3 regions of the Mycobacterium sp. IDUB_24 genome follow, and region 1 is predicted to be linked to each of the others. Evidence: predicted binding sites of a transcription regulator. Region 1 holds the regulator's gene; each other region holds the start of a gene.
The links. The regulator LexA, encoded in region 1, represses DNA repair genes until DNA is damaged. The targets are predictions, from matches to a motif close to CGAACANNTGTTCG.
Positions count from the first base shown of each region.

Region 2: a site for LexA is predicted at 908-921, ahead of ACZYZF_RS11330 (error-prone DNA polymerase). Genes of this name have one in related genera too.
Region 3: a site for LexA is predicted at 970-983, ahead of cofD (2-phospho-L-lactate transferase). Genes of this name have one in related genera too.

Region 1 covers NZ_JBVAXO010000001.1:269,535-271,802, reverse strand. Annotated here, with positions in the region: gene ACZYZF_RS01335 (LysM peptidoglycan-binding domain-containing protein) at 1-244, opposite strand, end outside; gene lexA (transcriptional repressor LexA) at 487-1,206, shown strand; gene ACZYZF_RS01325 (LGFP repeat-containing protein) at 1,257-2,268, opposite strand, start outside.
Region 2 covers NZ_JBVAXO010000002.1:756,716-758,983, reverse strand. Annotated here, with positions in the region: gene ACZYZF_RS11330 (error-prone DNA polymerase) at 1-894, opposite strand, end outside; gene ACZYZF_RS11325 (hypothetical protein) at 1,003-2,037, shown strand; gene ACZYZF_RS11320 (APC family permease) at 2,063-2,268, opposite strand, start outside.
Region 3 covers NZ_JBVAXO010000010.1:42,128-44,395, forward strand. Annotated here, with positions in the region: gene ACZYZF_RS28445 (metallopeptidase family protein) at 25-447, shown strand; gene ACZYZF_RS28450 (WhiB family transcriptional regulator) at 491-895, opposite strand; gene cofD (2-phospho-L-lactate transferase) at 1,190-2,173, shown strand; gene ACZYZF_RS28460 (coenzyme F420-0:L-glutamate ligase) at 2,170-2,268, shown strand, end outside.

The DNA.
Region 1 (2,268 bases):
GCCGGCTGCGATGCGATGCCCGCGACATGAGCACTCCGGTTCCGCGGTAGCGGACCGTCCCGGCGGCGGGTCGGTCGGGGGCCGGCCGCTGCACCCGGCGCACCGGCCGTGCCGTACCGGTACCGAAGGTGGCGCTGCCCCTGGTGCCGGCACCGCCTCTGGCCCGGACGCGCTGCGATGGGGACTGCGGCACGGCCCGAACAGCGCGGGAACGACTATCGGCGGGGATATCGATGATCGCCATCTGACTGCCTTTCGGTGGGACGGTTTCGCTCTTGTGTTCGAACATACTCGCTCAAGTGTTCGATGGATAGAACATGTGATCGAACTGTTGCCAAACGATAGAACAGGGCACCGACAAGTTCGGCCCGCCAACCCGACGCACGGCCGGCAACCGCCCCCCAGCCCGCCCCACCAGCAGACACGCCGCAACACGCGTCGAACACATGTTTGATTAATGTCGGATCAACGACTACATTCGGCCCCATGAGCGACGACCGCAGCAGGGACGGCAAGACCGACAGCCCGGCCGGATCGGATGGCGCGGGTCCACGCCGGGCCGAGGGGCTCACCGACCGGCAACGCACCATTCTCGACGTGATCCGCGCGTCGGTGAACAGTCGCGGCTACCCGCCGAGCATCCGCGAGATCGGCGATGCGGTCGGTTTGACCTCGACCTCGTCGGTCGCCCATCAGTTGCGCACCCTGGAACGCAAGGGTTACCTGCGCCGGGATCCCAACCGCCCGCGCGCGGTCGACGTACGCGGCGCCGACGATCCGGCGGCCGCGGCGCTGGTGTCGACCGACGTGGCCGGCTCCGACGCGCTACCCGAACCGACGTTCGTGCCGGTGCTCGGGCGTATCGCCGCAGGCGGCCCGATCCTGGCCGAGCAGGCTGTCGAGGACGTCTTCCCGCTGCCCCGCGAACTGGTCGGCGAGGGGTCGCTGTTCCTGCTCAAGGTCGTGGGCGACTCGATGGTCGATGCCGCCATCTGTGACGGCGACTGGGTGGTGGTACGCCAGCAGAGCGTGGCCGACAACGGAGACATCGTGGCAGCCATGATCGACGGCGAAGCCACCGTCAAGACGTTCAAGCGGACCCGCGGTCAGGTCTGGCTGATGCCGCACAACCCGGCATACGACCCGATCCCGGGCAATGACGCCGCGGTGCTCGGCAAAGTAGTCACCGTGATCCGCAAGATCTGACCGACCGGAGGCGGACCCGGCTGCACCAGATGGTTGCCGGGTCCTGCCGCTCAGTCCGTGCGCACGAAGCCGTTCGTGCGGGCGAATTCCTCACTGGCGAACCAAATCTCCGCCACTGCGTCGTCATACTCACTGCTGTCTGGTGCCCAGTACCGGCCCGACTGGGTGTCCGCTTTGATCGGATACCCCTCCGGTGCGCGGTGCGGGTCCTCCAGCGGTAGATGAATGGCGGTGGCACTGGGTATCTCGTCGAGTTCGATGGCGGCGTGGCGCCCGCTGTGAGCGTCACCGCCGTGGGTCTCACTGCTGTAGGCCTCACCGCTGTAAGCCTCATTGCTGTAGGCCTCGGCCTCGGTGATGACGCGGGTCGGTGCGGTGTCGACGTTGTCCTGATCGCTGGGCACTGCCAGGCCGCTCAGCGCCGAGAATCCCTGCGCCCCGTGCACTCCGCCGGCCGGACCGCTCAGTGACCCGGTGTCCGCCAGTTCCTCCTCTTCGAGCTCCGCTTCGATGTCGTCGTCGTCGCCCTCGGCAACTTCCTCGAAGTCGGCGTCGATGGGCGTATCGAGGTCCTCGTCGTCGAAGTCGTCGTCCTCGAAATCGGACTCTTCATAGTCGTTTTCGAAGTCGTCATCGTCGTCGTAGTCGTCGAATCCCTGTTCCGGGCCGGCCAGCTGCGAGGAATCCTCCGGTGGTTCCTCGTCCTCGCCAGGTGCCCCGTAAACACCCGCCGCTCCGTTCGGGGCGGCCCATTGACTGACCGGGATGGCGATATCGGTTGGCCCGTCGTACGGAGACGCCGCCCCTGCCGGTTCCGCGCCCGGCCCGGCGAACCGCGCCGTCGCGGCCTCGCCGCCATAGGCGGCGCTCGGCCCATGAACGTTCGCCGCATCGGAGCCGCGATCATCGCGGTACTCGTCGTGGTCATACCCACGCGAGCCGTAGCGGGCCTCGTCGTACCGCTCGTCGTCGTACGACGAATCCCCGGGTCCGCCGTCGTAGTCATCGTCGAACGGGTCGTGGTCGAAGTCGTCGTCGCCACCGGCGCGCCGACGGTGCCAC
Region 2 (2,268 bases), on a different contig from region 1:
GGCCGCGGTGTCCATCGAGTTACGGGCCCGGATCGCCGCCATCGCCATGGCCAGCCGGCCCCGGTCGGGCGTCGCGAAGTGTGCACCGGTGGAGGCCACCACCGCTGTTCCGAATCGCTGGGCCAGCCCGGCCAGGACGGCATTGCGCTCATCGTCACACGGATGGCCGTGATGGGTGAGTTCGATGCTGACCCGGTCAGCCCCGAAGCGATCCACCAGATCGGCCAGTGCAGCGGCGGCAGCCTCTGGGCCGCCATGGGAAAGCGCCTGGCGGACATGACCTTTACGACAGCCAGTGAGGATGTGCCAGTGCCCACCGGCAGCCTCGGTGAGCCCGTCGAAGTCGTAGCGGGGCTTACCCTTCTCGCCACCGGCCAGGTGGGCCTTGGCGATCTCGCGGGACAACCGCCGGTACCCCTCCGGCCCACGGGCCAGCACCAGCAGATGCGGGCCGGGCGGATCAGGATCCTCGGTGCGGGGGACGTTGCCCAACGACAACTCGGCACCGAACACCGTGGCCACGTCCAACTCCCTGGCCGCCTCGGCGAAGCGAACCACACCGTAGAGCCCGTCGTGATCGGTCAGCGCGATCGCCCGAAGGTTCAGCCGGGCCGCCTCCTCGACCAGTTCCTCCGGCGTGCTCGCACCGTCGAGGAAGCTGTACGCCGAATGCGTGTGCAGCTCGGCATAACGGACCGACGTTCGCGACCGGTCGAGCTCCGGCGGCTGGTAGCTGCCGCGCTTACGCGACCAGGCCGGGCCGTCCCCACCGTCACCCTCGGACTCCAACGGCAGGCCGGAACGGCGGGGCTTGCCATCCGCGGCGGGCCGGGGGTTACCAGAGAGCACCCGCTCCATCTCCGACCAGCTCGGTGGCCCGTTGTGCCAACCCACCGCACCAGTATATCGAACGCCTGTTCGAAACTTCACCTCGTGATGCCAATCACGCTGCCGCCCCCTACGATTCCTCTGGGCTGGGGATCGGCTGTGAGAGGACGGGCAATGGCATCGGCGTCAACGTCAGCATCAACCAGGTACATCGGCTACGTCGGTGGTGTCGCGGTGGCGGCAGGAGTCGGGGCGGCGCTCGCCGTGGCCGGCCAGGGCACTGCTCACGCTGATTCGACGGACGGTGCGTCCAAAGAGTCGACCAACAGCAGCGCATCGCAGCACGTCAACGCCGGACCCAAGGGCGGTCAGAGCAGGGCCGGTGGCGTCAAACGGGTCAAGCCACTGTCAAAGGTCAAAGACAGCGTCAAGGACAGCATCGACAAGCAGGCCGACAAGATCGAGAAGGCGGCCGCACGCGTCACCAAGACCGTTCAGGACGCCACGCCCGCCAAGCCGGTGGCCGTCACGCCCAAACCGAAGCCCAGCGCCGAGGAGTTCGAGGCCGGGCAGGTCGCCAAGCTCAAGGACCTGTTCTCCCCCAAGCAGGCGGCGGCTCCCAAGCCGGCGCCCGTGGAGGCCGACCAGTCGGACGCCGAGACCGTCGTGCAACCGGTGAGCAGGGCGCTCGTCACCCCGAAGGTCGGCGCCGTACAGACCCAGGCCGACACCTCAGACGATGTCCAGGCATGGAATCCCAACCCGTTCCGGGCCGACGATCCGGAGCCCACGGACATCCCCGAGCCGATCATGAATCTCCGGGACGCGTTGATGAACACCGCCCTTCCCGACGAACTCGACCCGTTCATCCGGGAAGCCACCGAGCAGATCTACCGGGGCAGTCAGATCGTGCCGTGGGTGAACGCCGTGATTCCGATCAGCAAGATCCTGCCGAGTCTGACGCCCGCCCTCGGCGATGACGCCGCGGCCCGCGATGCACGGCAGACGATCATCAACGAGCTGATCAAGACCACCCCGCCGGGATCGGCGGTGTACTACGGCTACGACATTGCCGTCGACCTGCTCAACATCGAAGACCAAGGCGCCGATCTCAAGGTCCAGGCCGTCGCAACGGTATGGGATCTGCTGGATCCGTTCCAGTTGGCGCACAACACCGGCAATTCCGGCATCGGCGGCTCTGTCGGCTAGCGCTGCGTCGTCCGGGTAGCGGGCCCTACTCCACGAGCGACGGTGTGTCGTGCCGGAGTGTCTCGCCCCGGAAGAACGCCGGGTTGACCGACCGCCAGACGAACATGAGCACGGCGCCCAGCAGCAGGATGCCGAAGCCCATGAAGAACACCAACCCGATACCGCCGATCGCAGCACCGCTGCCGTTCTCCGGGTTCATGCTCTCCCTGATCGCGATCACGAACACCAGAG
Region 3 (2,268 bases), on a different contig from region 1:
TGGCGATCGCGTCGCGGCCGCGACATGCGCGGACCGCTGCTTCCGCGCACGGTTCCCGGCTGGCGTAGCCGCGCCGAGCGGTTCGACATGACAGTGCTCGAAGCATATGAGCCGATCGAGCGGCGGTGGGCTTCACGGATCAAAGATCTCGATGTCGCCGTCGATGAGATTCCGCGGATGTCGCCGAAAGATCCCGACAGTGTGCAATGGCCACCTGAGGTCATCGCCGATGGCCCGATCGCGTTGGCGCGGCTGATACCTGCCGGGGTTGACGTCAGAGGAAATGCGACCCGGGCTCGAATTGTCTTGTTCCGCAAGCCCATCGAGCGCCGGGTCAAAGGATCCGATGAGCTAGCTGACCTGCTGCATGAAATCCTGGTGGCACAGGTGGCCACCTATCTGGGGGTTGAACCGTCAGTCATCGACCCAACGATCGACGACGACTGACGTCGAGCGCCGCATCATGCGATGAGCGCTCTGCCGGAGAGCGTCAGATGATGCCGCGTTTGAGCCGGCGGCGCTCGCGTTCGGACAATCCGCCCCAGATGCCGAAACGCTCATCGTGCGCGAGCGCATAGTCAAGGCAGGCATCCTTGACCTCGCAGCCTTGGCAGATGCGCTTGGCCTCGCGGGTAGACCCGCCCTTCTCCGGAAAGAACGCCTCCGGGTCGGTCTGTGCGCAAAGCGCACGTTCCTGCCATTGGTCGTCTTCGTCTTCCGGATCAACATCAATGTGTTCGGATACCGAACTCACCGGAACCAGACTCAATTGAGGACGTCCGGCCGCCTCCATCGGTGTCGTTCCCGTGTTGATGTGCGGTGCGTTGTCTACCGAGCCGAGTAGCCGATCGTCAAACCGGACCACATGATCGAAATCGCCGCTCTCATAAGACATTATCCCCCGCCTCCTCACTCGGTCTCGTAGATCCTAAGTGGAGCCCCACCCTTGCGATATGCGGTCACCCCATTCGAACAGTTGATCGAATCTCGGTCCGCGACACCGGAATCGGTCACCGACCGGGAAATGACACATATGTGATTACACACGTGTTAGCTGCCGGGGTCAAGCGCCAGAGCGCGAATTCATACCATCTCGTTATGTCAAATCGGCGCGTCGCGACATCGGCGTGTCCTGCCCGTGACGACGTCGTTTCCATCCGCGCGCCCTCAGCGCTTAGGGTCGGACGTTGTGAAGATCACCGTTCTGGTCGGCGGCGTCGGAGGCGCCCGGTTTTTGCTGGGGGTACAGCATCTGTTGGGCCTCGGCCAGTTCGCCGAGAGCGACAGCAAGCACGAACTCACCGCGATCGTGAACGTGGGTGACGACGCCTGGATGCACGGCGTCCGGATCTGCCCGGACCTCGACACCTGCATGTACACCCTGGGCGGCGGTATCGATCCCGAACGCGGCTGGGGTCACCGCGACGAGACCTGGCACGCCAAGGAGGAACTCGCCGCCTACGGCGTGCAACCCGACTGGTTCGGCCTGGGTGACCGGGACCTGGCCACCCATTTGGTCCGCACCCAGATGCTGCGCGCCGGCTACCCGTTGTCGCAGGTCACCGAGGCATTGTGCAAGCGCTGGTCGCCGGGAGCGCGGCTGCTGCCCGTCACCGACGACCGCAGTGAGACCCACGTGGTCATCACCGACCCCGAAGACGCCGAGAAACGGGCCATCCACTTCCAGGAGTGGTGGGTGCGCTATCGCGCGCAGGTGCCCTCGCACAGCTTTGCGTTCGTCGGTGCGGAACAGGCAACCGCGGCGCCGGGCGTCGCCGAGGCGATCGCCGATGCGGACGTGGTGTTGCTGGCACCGTCGAATCCGGTCGTGAGCATCGGGCCGATCCTGCAGATCCCCGGCGTCCGCGGCGCACTGCGCTCGACCAAGGCGCCGGTGGTCGGCTACTCCCCCATCATCGACGGAAAACCCTTGCGCGGCATGGCTGATGAGTGCCTGTCCATCATCGGTGTGGAATCCACCTCACAGGCCGTCGGCCGGCACTTCGGCGCCCGGTCGGGCACGGGAATCCTGGACGGCTGGCTGGTACACGAGGGTGACGATGCCGAGATCGAGGGCGTCCAGGTGCGCGCGGTGCCACTGCTGATGACGGATCCGTCGGCCACCGCCGAGATGGTGCGGGCCGGCCTCGACCTGGCCGGCGTCCCGCTGTGAGCACCGAGCACGGATCGGCCGATCGGGTCGAGATTCTGCCCGTACCAGGGCTTCCCGAGTTCCGCCCCGGAGATGATCTGGCCGCTGCGCTCGCC